DNA from 3 places in the Azoarcus olearius genome. Region 2 is predicted to be linked to each of the others. Evidence: riboswitches for the same ligand, from Rfam matches in the RefSeq annotation. Region 2 holds a riboswitch; each other region holds the start of a gene.
What was found. A riboswitch is a leader RNA that binds a small molecule or an ion and turns the genes downstream of it on or off. The one in region 2 is predicted to bind cobalamin.
Positions count from the first base shown of each region.

Region 1: it holds a riboswitch for cobalamin, as region 2 does, so the genes downstream of both, dqs_RS18105 (energy-coupling factor ABC transporter permease) here and dqs_RS12505 (TonB-dependent receptor) in region 2, are expected to answer to the same signal.
Region 3: it holds a riboswitch for cobalamin, as region 2 does, so the genes downstream of both, dqs_RS18245 (TonB-dependent receptor) here and dqs_RS12505 (TonB-dependent receptor) in region 2, are expected to answer to the same signal.

Region 1 covers NZ_CP016210.1:3,956,352-3,962,820, reverse strand. The annotation lists gene dqs_RS18120 (precorrin-8X methylmutase) at 1-456, opposite strand, end outside; gene dqs_RS18115 (sirohydrochlorin chelatase) at 460-1,389, opposite strand; gene cobM (precorrin-4 C(11)-methyltransferase) at 1,386-2,201, opposite strand; gene dqs_RS18105 (energy-coupling factor ABC transporter permease) at 2,207-2,833, opposite strand; cobalamin riboswitch at 3,032-3,251, opposite strand; gene dqs_RS18100 (putative bifunctional diguanylate cyclase/phosphodiesterase) at 3,318-5,489, opposite strand; gene dqs_RS18095 (oxygen-binding di-iron domain-containing protein) at 5,495-6,262, opposite strand.
Region 2 covers NZ_CP016210.1:2,710,208-2,716,676, reverse strand. The annotation lists gene dqs_RS12505 (TonB-dependent receptor) at 1-1,732, opposite strand, end outside; cobalamin riboswitch at 1,894-2,093, opposite strand; gene dqs_RS12500 (phenylacetate--CoA ligase family protein) at 2,218-3,555, opposite strand; gene dqs_RS12495 (thioredoxin family protein) at 3,610-4,338, opposite strand; gene dqs_RS12490 (ABC transporter permease) at 4,356-5,168, opposite strand; gene dqs_RS12485 (ABC transporter ATP-binding protein) at 5,429-6,220, opposite strand; gene dqs_RS12480 (ABC transporter substrate-binding protein) at 6,255-6,469, opposite strand, start outside.
Region 3 covers NZ_CP016210.1:3,984,736-3,991,204, forward strand. The annotation lists gene dqs_RS18235 (FecCD family ABC transporter permease) at 1-865, opposite strand, end outside; gene dqs_RS18240 (TonB-dependent receptor domain-containing protein) at 917-2,788, opposite strand; gene dqs_RS18245 (TonB-dependent receptor) at 2,867-4,807, opposite strand; cobalamin riboswitch at 4,930-5,135, opposite strand; gene cobU (bifunctional adenosylcobinamide kinase/adenosylcobinamide-phosphate guanylyltransferase) at 5,215-5,760, shown strand; gene dqs_RS18255 (M48 family metallopeptidase) at 5,761-6,469, opposite strand, start outside.

The DNA.
Region 1 (6,469 bases), 1.2 Mb from region 2:
GATCAGCGCGGTGGGGGCGTTGCCGATGCCGACGAGGGCGCCGTTGATCAGTCCCAGCCGGTGCGCCTTGCGCATCGCCTGCACCGCGCGCGTGGTCTCCTCCGCCTTCGCGCGGGCGATGACGTCGGTATCGGAAATGAATTGGTGGGTGCTGATGCCGAAGTGCGCCAGGCGCGAGGCCGACAGGCCGACGCAGATCATCTCGACATCGGCCACCACCCGCGAGCCGCCGCCGAGGATGGCGGCGAGCCCGGCTTCGACCGCCGCGGGGTGGAAGTCGGTGAGGCCGTTGAACTCGAAGTCGGCATTGGCGTGGATCATGCGGCGGACGATCGGCCACTGCTCCGCGCTGTAGGCATGGGCGCCGACCTCGGCATCGATGATGGCGAAGGAGTCGTGCTCGATGGCGCGGCCGGCGGCGGTGAGCTGTTCGGTGACGGTGTTGGCGGTGCTCATGCTTCAGGCGTGGGCGTGATCGCGGTGGTGATGGCCGTCGTGACCGTGGTCATGGCCTTGGTGGGCGTGACCGTGATCGCCATGGTCGTCATGCACATGGGTGTGGCTGTGGTCGTGCAGGTGTTCGGCCTCGGCGGCGAGCCGGTACTTGCAGCCGTCGCACTCCAGCAGCGGGCCTTCGGCGCAGTCGATGCCGCTGACGCGGGCGTCGAGCAGGTCGAAGACACCCTTGTCGAAGCCGAAGTGGCTGCCGAGCGCGAAGGCGATCTGCGGGTACTGGCGCTGCAGGCGCTCCACCTGGGCCTGGATGCGCTCGATCAGCACGCCGGTGAAGAGGTACACCGGCACGATGCAGATCTGCGCCATGCCCAGCTTCACCTGGCGCTGCACCACGGTTTCCAGCCGCGGCCAGGTGATGCTGGTGAAGGCGAGGTCGACCAGTTCGTGGTCGCCCTCTTCGAAGATCCAGCGCGCCATCTTGGCGAGTTCGCCGTTGGCGCCGGCGTCCGACGAGCCGCGGCCGAGCAGGATCACGCCGGTGGTCTGCGGATCGGGCATCGCCAGCGATTTCATCAGGCGTTCGAGCTGGCCCTGCAGCACCGCGAAGATCTCGCGCCCCATGCCGAGGTGGCGCACGCAGGAGAAGCCGACGCCGGGGTGGCGGGCGCGGGCGCGCTCGATCGCGGCCGGCAGCTCCATCTTGACGTGGCCGGCGGCGTTGAGGATGAAGGGGATGGCGACCACGTTGCGGGCGGCGCGGGCAGCGCGGTCCAGGCCTTCGTCGAGCAGCACCTCGGCGTGCTCGATGAAGCAGACCTCGATGCGCCAGGCGGGGTGGCGTTCGCGCCACTGGGCGGCGAAGTGCAGGATCTCCTTGTTGCCTTCGCGGTTGCGCGAACCGTGGCCGATCAGCAGCAGGGTGGTGTCGTTCATTGCGGTGCCTCGCTGGCGGGGGCCGCGTCCGCAGGCGCGACGGCGCGGCGGAAGCGGTGGGTGAAGGCGGGGTCGTAGAGCTTGGAGCGGGCGATCCCGGGCCAGTCGCGGGCGCCGAGCGCCGGGCTGGCGATGATCATGGCCTGGCTGGCGATCTTCTCCGCCTGGCAGCGTTTCTTGATGTCGGCGAGCGTGCCGCGCACCACCTTTTCCTCGCCCGGCCAGCTCGCCTTCTGCACCACCACGATGGGCGCGTCCTCGGGCCAGCCGGCGGCGCGCAGCGCGCGCAGGACTTCGTGCAGCAGGGTGATCGACAGGAACAGGCAGAGCGTCGTGCGGTGGGCGGCGAGGGCTTCGAGCTCCTCGCCCGGCGGCATCGGCGTGCGGCCGGCGACGCGGGTGAGGATCACCGTCTGCGTCACTTCCGGCAGGGTCAGCGTTTCGCCGGCGGCGGCGGCCGAGGCCATCGCCGACGACACGCCCGGCACCACCTTCCAGGCAATGCCGGCGGCGTCGAGCGGGCGCGTCATCTCGACCAGCGCGCCATACAGGCCGGGGTCGCCGGTCTGCAGGCGGACCACCGTCGGATGGCGGCCTGCAGCCTCGACCAGCCAGGCCGTCATCTCTTCCAGCGTCATGTCCTTGGAATCGCGGATGGCGCAGCCGGGCGGCGCGTACTGCGTCGCCGCCTGGTCCACCAGTGAGCCGGCGAACAGGATGGCGCCGGCCTGCTCGAGCAGGCGACGCCCCTTGACGGTGATCAGGTCGGGGTCGCCGGGGCCGGCGCCGACGAACCAGATGGTGCCGGGCATGGCGCTCAGGCAGTGCGCAGCGTGGTGCACAGACGCAGCGCCGGGTGCGCGGCGTGCGGGCGCAGCAGGCCGACCAGCGCGATCGTCACCAGCGGCTCGATCAGCACTACCGGCAGGTAGTGGGCGGCGAAGCCGGCCCAGGCCGCGAACGGCGTGGCGGTGTCGCCCAGGCTGAGCCAGAAGCCGACCATCAGCGCGACGCCGGCGTAGTAGATGGCGTCGAGCTTGAGGATGTTGCGCACACTGAGTCCATCGACGCGCCTGCCGGCGGTGTGATGCAGCACCAGCAGCGGCAGCGCCAGCGACAGGGTGTTCACGCCGAGGTTCACCAGGTCGGTGGGCTCGAACAGGATGCCCTGCGCCAGCAGGCCGGCGGCGAAGCCGACCAGCGTGGGGACGAAGCCGAGGATGAGGTAGATCGGCATCGCGCCGATGAAGTGCAGCTCCGACGGCCCGGCGGGCAGGTGGAAGCTCTGCATGAAGAGCGAGAAGAACAGCGCCGCGAGCAGGCTGCGGACGACGAGTTGCGGCTGACGGACGAATTGCAGCGCGTGTGCGCCGACCAGCGCGACGGCGGCGACGTTGGCGACGGCGACCTTGGCGGCGGAAACCAGACCGGGTTCGATATGCATGATGACTCCCCTCGAGTGCCAGACCATGGCGTGAAGCGGAGCGTGCAGGCGCAGGCGCGGAACATGGCTGTGCGGCCATGAAAAGCGAACGCGGTCATGCAAAACGGATTCGGCTGGACGAGCGGCCGCGTGGTGCTGAAAGCGGAAAAGGACGGCTGCCGTTGAACCAGTCGGATCGAACCCTCACCCCGGGATTCACACCTCTCGTTCGATCGGGCCGGTCTTCTGGCTCGCCTTCTTCCTCGTCCGCCGGCCTTCCCGAGCGCGAGGCTCAGTGGCGTGTGGCGGAGTCGTCAGGCTTACAGCAGCGGGGGCTGCGCCGGACTGGTCGGAAGCTGAACTTCCGACGTCACCGGACTTCCCGTTTCACCCTGTCATGCGGTTGCATTCCAGGGCACCCGGATCGAATGCAGCGCGAGGATAGTCGAGCGCCGCGGCGGCGTGCAAGCTGCCGTTACGTCAACCGGCAGCCATCGCGCATCATTCAGGCGACATCGGGCATCTGCGGCAGCGGCATGCCGATGTGGTAGCCCTGGACGTAGTCGATGCCCATCTCGCGCAGCATCTCGAGGATTTCCTCGGATTCGACGAACTCGGCGACGGTGAGGATGCCGATTTCCTTGCACAGGTTGGTGAGGTTGCGCACCAGCGCGCGGTCGATCGGCGATTCGACGATGCTGCGCACGAAGGCGCCGTCGATCTTGACGAATTCGAAGTGCAGTTCGCGCAGGTAGTGGAAGGAGTTGTAGCCGCTGCCGAAGTCGTCCAGTGCGAACGCGAAGCCCTTCTTGCGCAGGTTCGCGAGGAATTTGCGCATGTTCGTCATGTCGCCGATGGCGTCGCGTTCGAGGATTTCGAACACCACCTGGCTGGGCGGGATGCCGAGTTCGTTGCACAGCTCTTCGGCATAGCCGAGGATGCCGCGGCCCTGGATTTCCTGCGCCGACAGGTTGATGAACACGCGCAGCGGCGGTGCGCCGGTGCGGGCGCGCGCGGCCGCGGCTTCGAGCGTCTGGCGGATGATGACGCGGTCGAGTTCGCGGCCGAGGCCGTATTTCTCGATGGTGTCGATGAAGGCGCCGGCGGCGATGGTTTCGCCGGTCTTCTCCTTCAGGCGGGCGACCGTCTCGCAGGCGAAGGGCACGCCGGTGTGGCAATCGACGATGGGCTGGAAGTACGGAACCATGCGGTTCTCGCGCAGCGCCTCGCGCAGCTTCTCGGCGTAGTCGCGGGTGACGCGGGTGGCCTTCAGCTGGCCGGGCATCGAGGCCAGCGTGCATGCGCTGTCCTTGCCCAACTCCTTGGCGCGGTACATCGCGATGTCCACGCCGGCGAGCAGGTCGTGCTCGGTGCGCGCGTCGCGCGGATAGACCACCACGCCGATCGAGGTGGTGATGTGGAAGCGCTTGCCATTGGGGCTTTCGAAGCTGGTGGCGCGCAGCGCGGCGCCCAGCTTTTCCGCCACCGATACCGCGCCTTCGGTGCCGGTTTCCATCAGCATGATGGCGAACTCGTCGCCTCCGATGCGGGTGGCCAGATCGCCCTTGCGGATGTGGCCGCGCAGGATTTCGGCGACCCGCACCAGCACGCTGTCGCCAGTGGGGTGGCCGTAGGAGTCGTTGACGTCCTTGAAGTCGTCGAGGTCGAGCAGCAGCAGCGCGAATTCGTGCTCGTGGCGTTCCGAGCGGCCGATTTCGTACTCCAGCATGTTGTTGAAGTGGCGCCGGTTGTACAGGCCGGTGAGCGGGTCGTGCATGGAGTAGTACTCCAGCTCGGCCAGCGTGCGCGACAGCACCTTGCTGGAACCGACCACCATCACCATCACCGCGAGGATGGAGCGGATGACGCTTTCCTCGCGCGCGTTCAGCTCCTGCGACGACAGGAAGGTGACGCCGAGCAGGCCGGCGAGCTGCGAGGAGTGCTCCGGCACCCGCACCGTGATCATCTGCTCCGGCCGCACCGGGCGGATGCTCTGGTTGCGCTGGACCTGGAATTCCTCGTAGTCCAGCGGCGAATCCGCCGGCAGGCCGAGGCTTTCGATCATGCTGCGGGCGAGCTGCTGGCGCGTGGCGAGGCGGTAAGCCTCGTCGCATTCGCCGAAGTAATACACGTTGAGCATCAGCCCGTTCTCTTCGGCGAAGGCGACGAAGAAGAGGTCGAACGGGAAGATCGCGTGGAAGTCGCTGAGGATGGCCTGGACGAAGGCCTTCCACTGCCCGATGCGCTCGTGCGACAGGATGATCTGCTCGAGCACCTGGCTCTGGCGTTCGAGCAGTTCGCGCTCGACCAGGGTGTTCGACAACAGCGTGAACATGTCGTCGAACTCGCTGATCAGGTCGCGCAGCCCTTCATGGCTGGCGGCCGACTGGCGGTTGCGCTCGGCCAGCAGCAGGTCGAAGCTGTCGGACAGCCGCCCGCAGATGTCGCGCGCCTGTTCCAGGGTTTCGACGAAGTGCGGGCTGCTGGTCTCGCCGATCGCACTGGTCAGGCGCTCCATCGCTTCGGCGTGCATCGCGCGCGTGGTGCCGACCAGCGCCTCGCTGAAGTAGCGCGTGCGGGTCTGCGATTCGAGCAGGCGCGCGAGTTCGCCGATGACCCGCAGGCGGTGCGGCGTGAGCGTCGAGTCCTGCGAGGTCGGCGGAATGAGCGGTGGCATGCGGCTTAGGCCTTCCGGAAACGCCCGCCGGCTTCGAGCAGGTCGATGCCGCATTCGAGCTTGCCCAGCCAGGCGAGGAAGTCGCCCACCGCCTTGCCGCGGTAGATCGGCCCGTGCTGCGGCGCGATCATGTCGATGTCCAGCCCGGCGATGGTGTCGAGCCAGCAGCGGATCGCGCGGTTGGAGCCCATGTAGCGGCGGTGGAAACCCTCGATGTAGGGCAGATGGGCGGCGAAGTCGTCAACAAAGGCTTCGTCGCGGTCGATCGGCATCATCGCGGCGCCGATGTCGCCGGTGAAGAGGATGCGCGAGGCCGGGTCGTAGACGTTGATCTGGCCCTCGGAGTGCAGGAAGTGCGCCGGCAGGATGCGCAGCTTGAGTCCCGGTGCGAGTTCGCACTCCATGCCTTCGTCGGGCACGCCGCGGAAGCGGCTCATGTCGCGCAGGCCGTAGTGCGGCAGGAAGCGCATCCAGATGCTGGAGACGTAGATTTCGGCCGGGGTGAGTTCCAGCCAGGTCGACAGGCCGCCGACGATGTCCGGGTCCTGGTGCGACAGCACGATCGCCTCGATGCGGTCGGGCTTCACGTAGCGCAGCATTTCGGCCAGCACCTGCGGCATCACGCCGAAGCCGCCCGGGTCGAGCAGCACGCCGGCGCCGTCGCGCACGATCAGGTACTGGTTGGAGCGGATGCCGTCTTCTTCGCCCGGCTCGCTTTCATTCAACAGGATGAACCTGTGGCCCAACGCGCCGAAAAGTTCGACGTTACGCATCCGACATTCTCCAATTCGATTTTGACGCGACAGCACCGGACCGGGTGCCTTGCATCCGTACCAGGAGGCAGACGGAAGGGCGTAATACGGCTGTCACAACGCGGGGGGAAACCTTAGCTTGGAAATGGGATTTTTTCAAACCCCACACTGCCAGCGCCCGCGCAGCTTTCAGGCTGGTGTGACGCAGTAGGCGTCGTGCCGGCGCGA
Region 2 (6,469 bases):
GGGTGGGCGCGAAGTAGTTGGACCACTCCACGCCGTGGCGGCGCGAGGCGCCCTTGGGTTCGGTGATGCCCTCGTCGCCGACGAACACCAGCTCGGAATCCAGCGCCATGCGCCACACCGACAGGCTGGTGTTCCAGCCCGGCAGCGGCGCCGCGCGCACGCCCAGTTCGCTGCCGCGCGCCTTGACGATCAGCGGCACGCGTTCGGCCGGGCTGCCGTCCTGCGGATTCGTCCGCGCCGTGGCGCCGCGCACGTCGTTGCTGTGGAAGCCGTGGCCCCAGTTGGCGTAGAACTCGGTCTGCCCGAGCAGCTCGAAGGGGCCGAGCACCAGGCCGAGCTTGGGGCTGGTCTGGCGCGCTTCGGCGTGGCCGCCGTTGTCCATGTTGAAGCTGCCGGCGAGCGCGCTGGCGCGGGCGTGGATCTCGTCGTAGCGCATGCCCAGCCCGGTGCGCAGCCAGGGCGTCCATTGCGTGCGGGTATCGACGAAGACGCCGACCGCGGTCTCGGTGATGCGGTCCTCGCGGACCACCTCGGTGCGCTGGCGATTCACCGTGTTGTAGAGGCCGACCTTGTCGATGCGGTCCTGGCGCAGCTGCGCGCCGACGGCGAGTTCGGTGTCCTTCCACTGCGGGCCGAGGAACCAGCTGCGGTGCAGCTCGCCGCCCCACTGCAGGCGGTCGTCGGCCTGTTCGTGCTGGTCGCCCTGCAGGCCGCTGATGTAGCCCGACGGCGCGGAATACAGCTTGAGCCCGTAATCGACCACATAGGCGCTGGCGCGGGTGATGCCGCTGGCGTCGCTGCGCGCCCATTCGCCCGCCAGGCTGTAGCGATGCGTCTTGCCGCCGTCGTTGGCGCTGAGCGTGCCGTAGCGGTCGATCTCGCCGCCGCTGATCGCGCGTTCCGGCACATGCTCGGAGGCGGTCCAGTCGGCGCGGTAGAACATGCCGGTGATCGCGAAGCCGTTCGCCGCGGTGCCGGAGGACAGCCGCAGCAGCGCGTTTTTCTTCACCAGGTTTTCCGGCTGCTCCCAGGGTCCGTCGTTGCCGGTGAATTCCACCGCGGCGAGCAGCCGCAGGTCGTCGTTGAGCGCGGTGCTGCCGGCGGCGAGCAGACGGCGGTAGTTGTTCTGGCCGAAGCCGAACTCGACGAAAGGCGCGGCCAGCGTGCGCAGGTAGTCGATGCGGGCGCCGCCGCTGGTGGCGAAGTCGCCATCCTCGGCGCCATATACCCCTTTGCGGTACTTCACGCTGGAGATCAGCTCCGGGATCAGGAAGTTGAGGTCCATGTAACCCTGGCCGTGGGCGTGCGACACCATGTTCACCGGGATGCCGGTCACGGTGGTGGCGAAGTCGCTGCCGTGGTCGAGGTTGAAGCCGCGCAGGAAGTACTGGTTGGCCTTGCCGTCGCCGGAATGCTGGGTCACCACCATGCCGGGCACCGCCTCCATGACTTCGGCCGGGCGCAGCAGCGGGCGGGTGGCGAGCTGTTCGGCGGTCACCGTGCCTTCGCTGGCGGAATCGGCCACGCCGATCAGGTCCTTGCTGTCATTGCCCACGGTCACTTCCTGCAGCGTCGGGATGCCGGCGCCGAAGGCGGGCAGGGCGCAGGTGGACAGTAGCGCGAAGCCGAGCGATCTCAGCGTGGTGGGCAGCAGCGCGCCGGCACGCAGGACCGCGTTGAGCGCGGTTTCGTTATGGGGGCAGGCGCCGGGCCCCAGGGAGTAGCAATGCACGACTCGTCTCCGTTGTGGGGGGCGAGCATCGTCGGCGGCGGTTCGTGCGCGAAACGCGCGCGGCAAGGGCCTGGCCGGGGGCCGGGCGATCACTGCCGCTACGAACGTATCGCAGGAAAAACACGCGCAACCTCTGCCAGGGACACCCCGCCCCGTCTGTTTCAAGGATGGACGTTGGGGCAGGTCTCCTGGCTCTCGGGTCGTCGCGCTTCGCCCGCCTTCCCGGAACGCATCCAGTGGCATGGGGTGGCGAAGCGCTCGCCGATGACAGTTGCGGGGGCAGCGCCGGAATTCGAGCTGGGCTCGGCACCGGCTTCCCTTTTAATCCCCTGGCGGGGAACCTTCAACGCCGGGGAGTTTAGTTGCCGGACGTGCGCGGGGTCAAACCTTCATCACTGGATGTAGTGGGTGCGCGCGCGCCGGACCACTATGGGTGGTCCTCGAATGGCATCGGTTGGATGAGCGGATCGCGCAAGGCCGCGCTTCTACGCGGTCCACACCTGGCCGCGGCGGTCTTCCACCCGTTTGGCCTTGTGGGTGGCGCGCGGCAGGGTGTCGGGGTCGAGCACCGCGATGTGGGCGCCGACGCCGGTGATCGCCTTGACGCGATGGGCGAGGCGGTCGGCGAGCGCGTCGGCGGTGCCGTGGAAGCCGGCGGCGCGCTCGACCTCGATGGTGAGGCGGTCGAGGTGGTCGATGCGCTCGATCACCAGCCGGTATTCGCCGCTGAAGTCGTGGTCCTTGCGCACGATGGCTTCGACGTCGCTCGGGAAGATGTTCACGCCGCGCACGATGAGCATGTCGTCGCGCCGGCCGTGCACGCCGAGCAGGCGCTGGCTGGTGCGGCCGCAGGCGCAGGGCTCGTCGGTGAAGCTGACGATGTCGCCGGTGCGGAAGCGGATCAGCGGGCGGGCGCGCTTCTTCAGCGTGGTCAGCACCATCTCGCCGCGTTCGCCGGGGGCGACCGCCTCGCCGGTTTCCGGATCGAGCACTTCGACCAGGATGTGGTCTTCCGCCCAGTGCAGGCCGTCCTTTTCCTCGCACATGCCGGCGCAGGAGCCGAAGATGTCCGACAGGCCGTAGTAGTCGTACACCTCGGCGCCCCACAGCGCCTCGATGCGGGCGCGGGTCTCGGGAATCGAACCGCCCGGCTCGCCGGCGACGAAGATGCGTTTCACCGCCAGATCCTTTTTCGGGTCGATGCCTTCCTTCTGCGCGGTCTCGCCCAGGTACCAGGCGTAGGACGGCGTGGTCCAGATCGCGGTGGCCTGGAACTGGCGCAGGATCGCCAGCAGGCGTTCGGACGGCACCGTGCCGGCGTGGATGCTGAGCGCGCCGAGCTTCTGCGCGCCGAGCACGCAGGGGCCGCCGATGAACAGCGAGAAGTTGAGCGAATGCGCGTAGCGGTCTTCTGGCCGCAGGCCGGAGGACCAGAACTGGCGCGCCTCGTAGTCGATCCAGTCGTCGAAATCCTGCTGGGTGAAGGGCGACACCGTGGGTACGCCGGTGGAGCCGGACGAAGCCGACACGTACACCACCTCGCGTTCCGGCACCGCGGCGAGGTCGCCGAGCAGCGGCTTCGCCTCCTGGCGTTCGCGCAGGATCTTCTTGTCGATGGTCGGGAAGCGCTGCAGGTCGGCGAGTGTCTTCAGGTCTTCCGGCTTCACGCCGGCAGCGTCGAAGCTGCTGCGGTAGTAGGGCGAATTGTCGTAGGCGTGCTTCAGGTGGTCCTTCAGCAGGCCGAGCTTGAGCGCGTCCCATTCGGCGCGGCTCTGGGTTTCGAGTTGCGGGTCCCAGTATTTCTGGTTGGTGTCGCGGGGCATGGCGGTTCCTGTTCGGGCGCGGGGGGGCGGGGGTGCGGACGGGGCGGGGAAGGCTCAGCCGCCCTTGCGTGCGGCGGGCTTCCAGGCGGCGAACGGCGCTTCTTCGTAGCCGGCTTCGCGCACGTAGCGGGCAAGGCGCAGCCAGTCCGCCAGCGGCAGCGCGCTGCCCACCTGGCGTGCCACCGGCAGTCCGTCGAGGTCGTAGAACACCACCGTGGGCAGCACGGACACGCGCTCGGCGTGGGCGAACTCGGCCTGGGTGGTGGCCTTGCCGGCGAAGTCGCGCAGTGCGCCGGGTTCGTCCGCCATCACCGACACCGCGACGAAATCGCGCTGGTAGGTGCGCCGCAGGCCGGCATCCTTGAAGGTGGTGGCGCGCAGCCGGGCGCATTCGCTGCAGCCGTTCATCTCGTACAGCACCACCACGCCGCGCTTGTTCTCCTTGCGGGCCTGCGCCAGTGCTGCGTCCAGCTTCGCCGCCGCGGGGAAGAAGCCGTCGTCGTGATGCGCGGTTGCGGCGGGCGCCGCAGTGGCCGCGCCGACGCTACCGTCGGCGAACAGCGCCACCAGCAGCAGCGCGATGCCGATCAAGCTGATCCAGAGTCCGCGCCCGAGCAGGCTTTCGCGCGCGTCGCTGAAGTCGGCGGGCGGCAGCGGTTCGCCCGGAATGGCCTCGAACGGCGGCGCCGGCACGGTCGGGTCGGCAAAGGTGTCGCGATGGCGCGGGGCGGGCGGCGCTTCGTTGCGGTGCGCTTCGGGCGCGGGGGTGGGGTGGCGGCTCATCCGGGTTCTCCTTGGGGTCAGCGCAGCCAGAACAGTGCGCGGTGGCGCAGGGCGTCGAGCAGGCTCATCACTGCCCAGGTCACCGCACCGGTGTAGAGGATGCCGGCCACCATGCGCGGGTAGTCGGCGAAGTCGGCGTAGTACTGCACGAAGCGGCCCAGCCCGGCGTTGGCGCCGAAGAGTTCGGCCACCGTCAGAAGGATGAAGGAGAAGCCCAGTCCCACCGCCATGCCGGAAAAGATGTGCGGCAGCGCGGCCGGGAAGATCACCTTGCGCAGGGTTTCGAGCCGGCCGAAGCCGAGCACGCGCGCGTTGTCGCGGTGGCGGCCTTCCACCGCCAGCGCGCCGGCGGCAGCGTTCTGGAAAATCGGCCAGAAGGCGCCGACGAAGACCACGAAGGTGGCCGACAGGTGGAAGGTCGGCAGCACCGCGATCGCATAGGGAATATAGACCGTGGGCGGCACCGGCGCCGCGACCTTGGCGAACGGGAAGAAGGCCCGCGCCAGCCGCGGCGTGGTACCCGCAGCCAGCCCGAGCGCGACGCCGAGCACCAGCGCGGTGCCGAAACCCGGGATGAGGATGAGGAAGGACGACACCGTGCCGCGGCCGAGTTCCGGCAGCGAATCCCACAGCGCCTGCAGCACGGTGAGCGGCGGCGGCAGCAGCGGATTGCCGCTGCCGGCGAGCGCACTGCCGATCGCCTGCCAGATGGCGACGAGCACCGCGGCGAAGGCCCAGGGCTCCCAAGCGAACGGGAGGCGGAAGCGGGGGGCGGCGGGCTCGGCGGTCGGGGTGGTGGGGTGGTCAAGCGCGGTTTGTTGGGCGCTCATGGGGTGCTCCAGAAATTCAGTGGGCGTGCCGTGTGTCTCCCTCCCCTTCAAGGGGAGGGTTGGGGTGGGGATGGGGTTAGTCGCTGCGCTGAGCCCAACCCCATCCCCCTCCTAGCCGGTAGTCTCGGCTTCGCCTCGCCGCTACACCGGCGGCAAGCATGCTTGCCGAAACCCCGGTTCCGCCCCCCTTGAAAGGGGAGGAACAGAACCCCCGGCGCGTGTGGGTGGCTTAAATACTCGGACGCTCAGTACCTGACCGCTCAAACCACCTCCAACCCCGCCAGCGTGTCCGCATCCAGCGCCTCCGCGATCCGCTCGCGCAGTTCGTGGAAGGCCGTCTCGCCGAACAGCGCCGCGCGTTTGCGCGGGCGCGCGAACGGCACCACGTGCTCGGCGATGATCCGGCCGGGCGAGGCGCCCATCACCACCACGCGGTCGGCCAGCAGCAGGGCTTCGTCGACGTCGTGGGTGACGAACACCACGGTGCGGCGCGGACGGCCGCGCTGCCAGACCTCGATCAGCAGATCCTGCAGCTTGGCGCGGTTGATCGGGTCGAGCGCGCCGAAGGGTTCGTCCATCAGCAGGAAGGGCGATTCCAGCGCCAGCGCGCGGGCAATCGCGGCGCGCTGCTGCATGCCGCCGGACAGCTCGAACGGATGGCGCGGGGCGGCGTCGCCGAGGCCGACGCGGTCCAGGTGTTCCCAGGCGCGCTGGCGGCGTTCGGCGCGGCCGAGGCCGGGGTGGGCCTTGGCCACCGCTTCGGCCACGTTGTCCGCCACCGTCATCCACGGGAACAGCGTGTAGTGCTGGAACACCACCGCGCGGTCCGGGCCGGGGCCGGCCACCGGCTTGCCGGCGGCGGTGATGCGCCCACGGCCGGGCCTTTCCAGACCGGCGAGCAGCCGCAACAGGGTGGATTTGCCGGAGCCGCTGGGGCCGAGCAGGGCGACGAACTCGCCCTCGGCCACGTTCAGCTCGATGCCGCGCAGGATTTCGCGGTCGCCGTAGGCGAAGGCCAGGCCTTCGACGCGCAGGCTGTTGCCGGTACTCATCACGCGCTCCTTGCGGCCGGCCGTGCAGTGACGATCACAGCACGTTCCTTTCCTGTTCCGCCTTCAGCTTCTGCTTCCAGAACGGGTCGTTCGGCTGTTCCTTGGCAAGGCCCTGTAGCGCACGGTGGTAGGGATCAAGCGCGAACGCCGGCTGCAGCGGACGGCTGCCTTCGATGAATTCGGAGGACACCATCGTCGTCCAGAACTTCTGCGTGCCCTTCACGTTGGGGTCGGTGCCCTGTTCCAGGT
Region 3 (6,469 bases), 1.3 Mb from region 2:
CGGTCAGCAGGACGCCGCCGGCGAACACCGCGGCCGGCAGCAGCAGGCGCTGGTCGTTACCCAGTGCGAGGCGCACCAGGTGGGGCACGATCAGACCGACGAAAGCGACCGAACCCACCAGCGTGACCGCCACCGCGGTGAAGCTGGACGCGAACAGATAGAGCAGCCGGCGCAGGCGATCGACGCGCACGCCGAGCGCGCGCGCATTGAGTTCGCCGCGCGTCAGCACATTGAGGTCGCGCGCCTGCGGCAGCACCAGCAGCAGCCCGACCACCAGCACCACCAGTGCCGGCCACGGCCGCGCTGCGCCGCTGGCGTCACCCATCAGCCAGAACAGCATGGACTGCACACGGGTGTCCGGCGCCAGGGCCAGCATCAGCGTCACCGCGGCGCCGCAGCCGGCGGCAACGATCACGCCGGTGAGCAGCAGCCGCGTCTGGGTCCAGCTGCCGTCACCGTGGGCCAGGCCGAACACCAGCAGCATCGCCGCGAAGGCGCCGACGAAGGCGGCGCCGTCTATCCACAGCGCGGCCGCGCCGAAGCTGATCGCAGCCAGCGCGCCCACCGCGGCGCCGCCCGAGATGCCGAGGATGTAGGGATCGGCGAGCGGGTTGCGCAGCAGCACCTGCATCAGCGCCCCGGCCAGGGCCAGCAGCCCGCCACAGGCGAAGGTGGCCACGGCACGCGGCAGCCGCAGTTCGCGCACCACCTGCGCCGGCATGCCCTCGGCACCGCCGAGCGCGGCCCAGACCTCGGCCGCGGTCACCGGCAGGTCGCCGGCGATGAGCGCCCAGCAGAACGCCGCCAGCGTCGCCGCGAGCAGTCCGCCGGCGCAGATCCATGCGCGCCGCCGCACGCTGCTCATGCGCGGGCCCGCACCAGTCGCGGCAAGGGGCAATCCGACGGCCATGCAGGCTCAGCGCGGCGCGTAGCGGACGGCAATGAAGGCACTGGCACCCGGCGTGCGATATCCCCGTGCAAGCTCGTAGTCCTTGTCGAGGAGGTTGTTGGCGCGCAGCTCCACCTTCCAGTCCGGCGCGACGCGGTAATGGGCATAGGCATTGACCGTGCCGTAGCCGTGCAGCACCGTGGTGTTGGCCGCGTCGTCGTAGCGGCGGCCGGCGCCGTCGATGTCGACGCCCCATTCGAAGCGCTCCAGCGTCTGCGACAGGCGCAGGTAGCCGGTGCGCTGCGCGCGCCGGGGCAGCCGCAGGCCGGTGTCTTCGTCCTTGGCGCTGAGGAAATCGACCCCGGCGCCGAGCTTGAAGTCGCCGAGCGCGAGCAGGTAGCCGAGTTCGACCCCCTTCAGCCGGGCCTCGCCGATATTGATCTGCTGGCCGCGCAGCGCGGGCGTTGGATTGCTGGCGATCAGGTTCTTCACCTTGTTGTCGAAATAGGTCAGCTCGACCATATGGCTGCCCTGGCTCCAACGCAAGCCCAGCTCGCGGTTGAGCGCTTCCTCCGGCTTGAGGTCGGGGTTGCCGTGGTAGCTGGTGAGCGAGGTCATCGGCCAGTAGAGCTGGTTGAAGGTCGGCGCGTTGAACGCGGTGGCGATACTGCCGCGCAGGCGCAGCCCGGCGGCGAGGTCGTAGCCGTAGGCCAGCATCCCGGTGGTCTTGCCGCCGAATTGCGAATTGTCATCGTGACGGGCGTTGAGCTGCAAATGGTGGGCGTCGAGATCGGCGGTCCAGCCGAGCAGCGCGGAATTCACCCGCCGGCTGTCCTCGCGGTAGGCGGTCGAGCTGTCGAGCCTGGTTTCGACGTATTCATAGGCGAGCAGCAGGCGGCCGAGCGGCAGGTCGACGTCGTGCTGCCACATCAGCTGGTCCTGCAGGGTGTTGAAGAAGCTGGGCGCGGCGCTGCTCGCCTTGTTCAGCGACTTGTCCTGGCTCTGGCCGAGGCGCAGCGTGCTGGTCCAGCCACTGGCGAGCTGGTTGCGCATGTACACGCCGACGCTGCGAGCCTTCTTGTCGAGGTAGGAATCGAAGTAGCGCAGCGCCGAGGCGTCGTAGCGGTTGCGTGCATCCGACTGGGTGAAGCTCAGCCCGACCTCGTCGCGCTCGCGGAAACCCAGCGACAGCGCGCCGCTCAACATGTCGTTGCGATAGCCGTCGTCGTCCGCCCAGTACGAGGTGCGGGCGCCGCTGCGCCAGTAGGCCGGATCGCGCTTGGAATTGAAGCCGTCGGTGCGCTCCTTACCGGCGGTGAGGCTGTAGCGCAGGCGGTCGACGCCACCGGCGAGGGTCACCGAACCCTTGAAGGTGTCGTCGGTGCCGTAGCCCACGTAGACCTCGGGATGGAAGCCGGCCTCGCCGCGGCGGGTGAACACCTGGATCACACCGCCGATCGCCTCCGAGCCGTAGAGCGCGCTCGCCGGCCCGCGCAGCACTTCGATGCGCTCGATCATCGCCAGCGGGATGGTTTCGAAGGTAGCGGCGCCGGAGGTCGCCGAGCCGACGCGCACGCCGTCGATCAACAGCAGCGTGTGGCGCGCCTCGGCGCCGCGGATATAGACGTTGGCGTTGGCGCCGGCGCCGCCGTTGGCGGTGACCTGCACGCCGGGCATGGCCCGCAACACCTCGATCAGCGAGGAATGGCCGGCGCGCTCGATGTCGGCGCGTTCGAGCACCTCGACGCTGGCGAGGCTGTCCTCGGCGCGGCGCTGCTGGCGGGTGGCGGTCACGACGACCTCGTCGAGCGCGGCATTGTCAGCGGCAAAAGTGGGCAGGGGAAACAGCGGCGCGGTCGCGGCAAGGGCGAGCGCAAGGGTGGTCAGGCGAAGCGTCATGATCGGTAGGGAACAGGTCGTGGGCGCCCGGCGGCGAAGCACGCCGGGCGTAAAAACGAATGCGGCGACGGCGCGCGCTCAGAACGAGAAGCGGGCGCCCAGCTTCCAGGTGCGTTCGAAACTGACCGGATAGATGCGGTCGTCGCCCACCCACACGCCGTTCTCGTGCTCGAAGAGGTTGCTCACCGCACCGTACAGTTCCACGCCCTTGCCGATGCGATGGCGGTAGGTGAGGTCGGTGGACTGGTATGCGCGCTGCTTCTGCGCGTTGTCGTTGTCGAAGTCGTCGGCCGCCCACGCCTTGCTGCGCCAGGTGTGCGAGAGGTACAGGCTCCCGCCCTCGACCACGTCCACCGCCAGCCCCAGCACCAGGCTGTGGCGCGGCACGCCGGGCAGTTCCTTGCCGTCATAAGCGCCGCCGCCGGCATCGTCGCGGTCGACGATCGAACGCGTCCAGCTGTAGTTCACATGGCCGCTGACAGCAGGCGTGATCTGCCAGCTGTCCTGCAGTTCGAGCCCGTACTTGTGGGAGCGGTCGATGTTGGTGTTGGCGTAGGAAAACGGCTCAAGGAAGATTTCGTTCTTGAGCCGGACATGGAACAGCGACAGCTTGAGCCGGTTGGCCGCGGTGACATGGTTGAGGCCGACGGTCAGCGTCCGGGCGCACGCCGGCTCGATGAAGCCATTGAAGCTGGTGGTGCCGGTCCACCAGTCGAAGCTGAAGAAGCGGTCGATGTCGGGGGCCTGGTAGCCGCTGTTGTAGTTGCCGAACACCGACAGCGCGTCGTCGACGCGGTAGTTGAGGCCGAGGTCCCACGACGCCAGGCGCTCGGTTGCATCCAGGCGGGCGCCGCTGTCGGGCCGGTACTGGTAGCGCACGCGCTCGCCGCGCGCGCCGGCCGACAGCGTCAGCTGTTCGAACACGTACTGGGTCTGCACGAAGAGCGCGGTGTTGCGCTTGGACGTGTCGTCGCTCATGCCCTTGCGCACGCCGTCGAAACGCTGCGCGCCGCCGGTGACCGAGAACTGGTCGCCGCGGTACTGCAGCGAGAACTCGTCGGTCAGATAACGGTAGTCGGACACCCAGCTCGACTGCACGAATTCCGACATGCGCGCTTCGTCGCGATGGTCCACCGAGATCCGCCAGCGCGCGTCGAGGTCGTAGTCCGCTCCCACACCCCAGTCACGGGTGTTGAACTTCTGGTAGGTATAGAGGCTGCCGTTGTTCTGCGCCGGATCGTCCTTGAACTGCGCCAGCGTCAGCGGCCCCATGTAGCGCGAGTCGATGCGCGCCTCGCCGGCGTCCAGCCGCAGGCGGAGTTCGTCCACCGGCTTGGCGCTGCCGCTGACGCGCCAGAGGTCGGCCTGCGAGGCGTCACGATGGCCGGAGGCGTCCTTGTCGGCGGCGCCGTCGTCGGCGCTGCGCTCGGCGCTGGCCGAAATGCTGAAACGCTCGCGCACCAGCCCGGCGCTGAGCACGCCGCCGCGACCGCCGTGGCTGCCGCCGTACAGCTCCACGCTGCCGCCGTCGCGCGGACGGGTGTGGATCTGGATGGTGCCGGCGGTGGCGCCATCGCCGTACATCACCGAGCCGCTGCCCTTGGTGATCTCGATGCGGTCGACGTCCGCGAGCGAAACCGCGCCGAGCAGCTGCGGCACCATGTCGACATTGTTGAGGCGGCGGCCGTCCACGGTGACCACCACGTTCTGGTAGCCGTCGGCGAGGCCATAGCCGCGCATGTTGAGCGACGGCGCAAACCGGTTGCCGAAGTTGGGCAGGACCTGCACCGAGGAATGGCGGGCAAGGTAATCCACCAGATTGCTCGCGCCGGAGCGTTCGATGTCCTCGCGGCGGTGGACCTCGGAGGCGTAGGGCGCCTCGGTATCCTTCAGTTCGACACGGGTGGCGGTCACGATGACCGGGGCGGCAATGCCGGTTTCAGCGGCCTGCTGGGCAAGCGCGGGATGCGGACAGACGAGCGCGCACAGCGGCGCGACGGCGACAAGACGGAACTTCATCGGGGACTCCCGGCGGCCACGGCATGCGTCCCCGCAATCCGTGGTCGATACGCACAAGGACATGCCGGGAGAAGCCGCACGAAGCACTGCACCCATCGCCGCCACCCCGCGGCACATCCGCCAGTTCGCGCTCGGGCCGGTATCCGGGCTCGCGGGCTGGAGCGGCTGTGGCCGGCTCCGACGCATCGCCTTCCCGGGGACGACCCAGTGGCTGTTGATGCGCCTTGCACTCGCTTACCGTTGCGGGGGCAGCACAGGCATTGCGCCGGAGGCGCGCACCTGTTTCCCGTTTAACCCTGGGGCGAGGACCGCCTTCGGGCACCTGAAACGCGCCGCACCTTTCGGCGCGGAGGGCCCGGATGATACCGTGTCCGGCTCTTTCCGTAACGAGAAACATCGACCCCGCCATGAGTTGCGAACTGATCCTGGGCGGCGCCCGCTCGGGCAAGAGCCGCCACGCCGAAGCGCTCGCCGGCGCCAGCGGCCTCGCCGTCACCGTGATCGCCACCGCCGAGGGCGGCGACGCCGAGATGAGCGCGCGCATCCGCCGCCACCAGGCGGACCGCCCCGCGCACTGGCGCACCGTGGAAGAACCGCTGGCGCTCGCCGCGGCGCTGCGGCGCGAGGCCGACGCGGGGCGCTGCGTGATCGTCGATTGCCTGACGCTGTGGCTGACCAACCTGCTGGCGGGCGCCGAAACCCTGCCGCCCGAAGCGGGCGCGGACGCCCTGCCGCACTTTCGCGCCGAGCGCGACGCCCTGCTCGACGTGCTGCCCGCGCTGCCGGGCGAGATCCTGCTGGTGGCCAACGAGGTGGGGCTGGGCCTGGTGCCGGAAACGCCGCTCGGCCGCCTGTTCCGCGACGAGGCAGGGCGGCTCAATCAGGCGATCGCGGCGGGCGTGCCGCGGGTCAGTTTCGTCGCCGCGGGCCTGCCGCTGCGGCTGAAAGGCTGATCAGCGCAGCCCGAGCGCGCGCAGCCGCTCTTCGGTGGCGGGGTGGGTGGAGAGGTAGTCCTGCCAGCCGGATTCCGACGCGGCGCAGTCGGCCTCGGGCTTGCAGTCCGGATCGCGGTCGAGGCGGGACAGCATCGCGCCGAAGTGGGCGGCCGCTATGCCCTGCGTGGCGAGCGTGCGCACCGCGTAGCGGTCGGCCTCGAACTCGAAGCTGCGCGAATAGCCGAGCTGGGTCAGCAGCACCGGAATCGCGGTGACCAGCGAGGACACCGACGACACGTCGCCGGTCACCGCGGTCACCACCAGGCCGAGCGCCGAGGCCTGCAGCACCTGGCGCAGCGCGTGGCGGCCCTCCACATGGCCGATCTCGTGCGCCAGCACCGCCAGCAATTCCTCGTCGCGCGCCGCCAGGCGCACCAGCTGGTCGGTGAACACGATGGTGCCCGAAGGGAGCGCGAGCGCATTCGCGCCCAGCCCGTGGCGGCCCGCGCGGAACACCACGGTGACCGGCCGCGCCGGCGTCGACACCGGCGCCAGCAGCGGGGCGAACACCGCCTGCAGGCGCGCCTGCTCCGCCGCATCCAGCGTGGAAGGGCCAAGCAGTTGCGCATCGAGCAGTTCCAGCGCGCCATCGCCGATCTGGCGATCCACCGCCGGTGGCAGCGCGTAGGCCACGGTCTGCGCGAGCGCGGGAATGCCGTAGCGGACC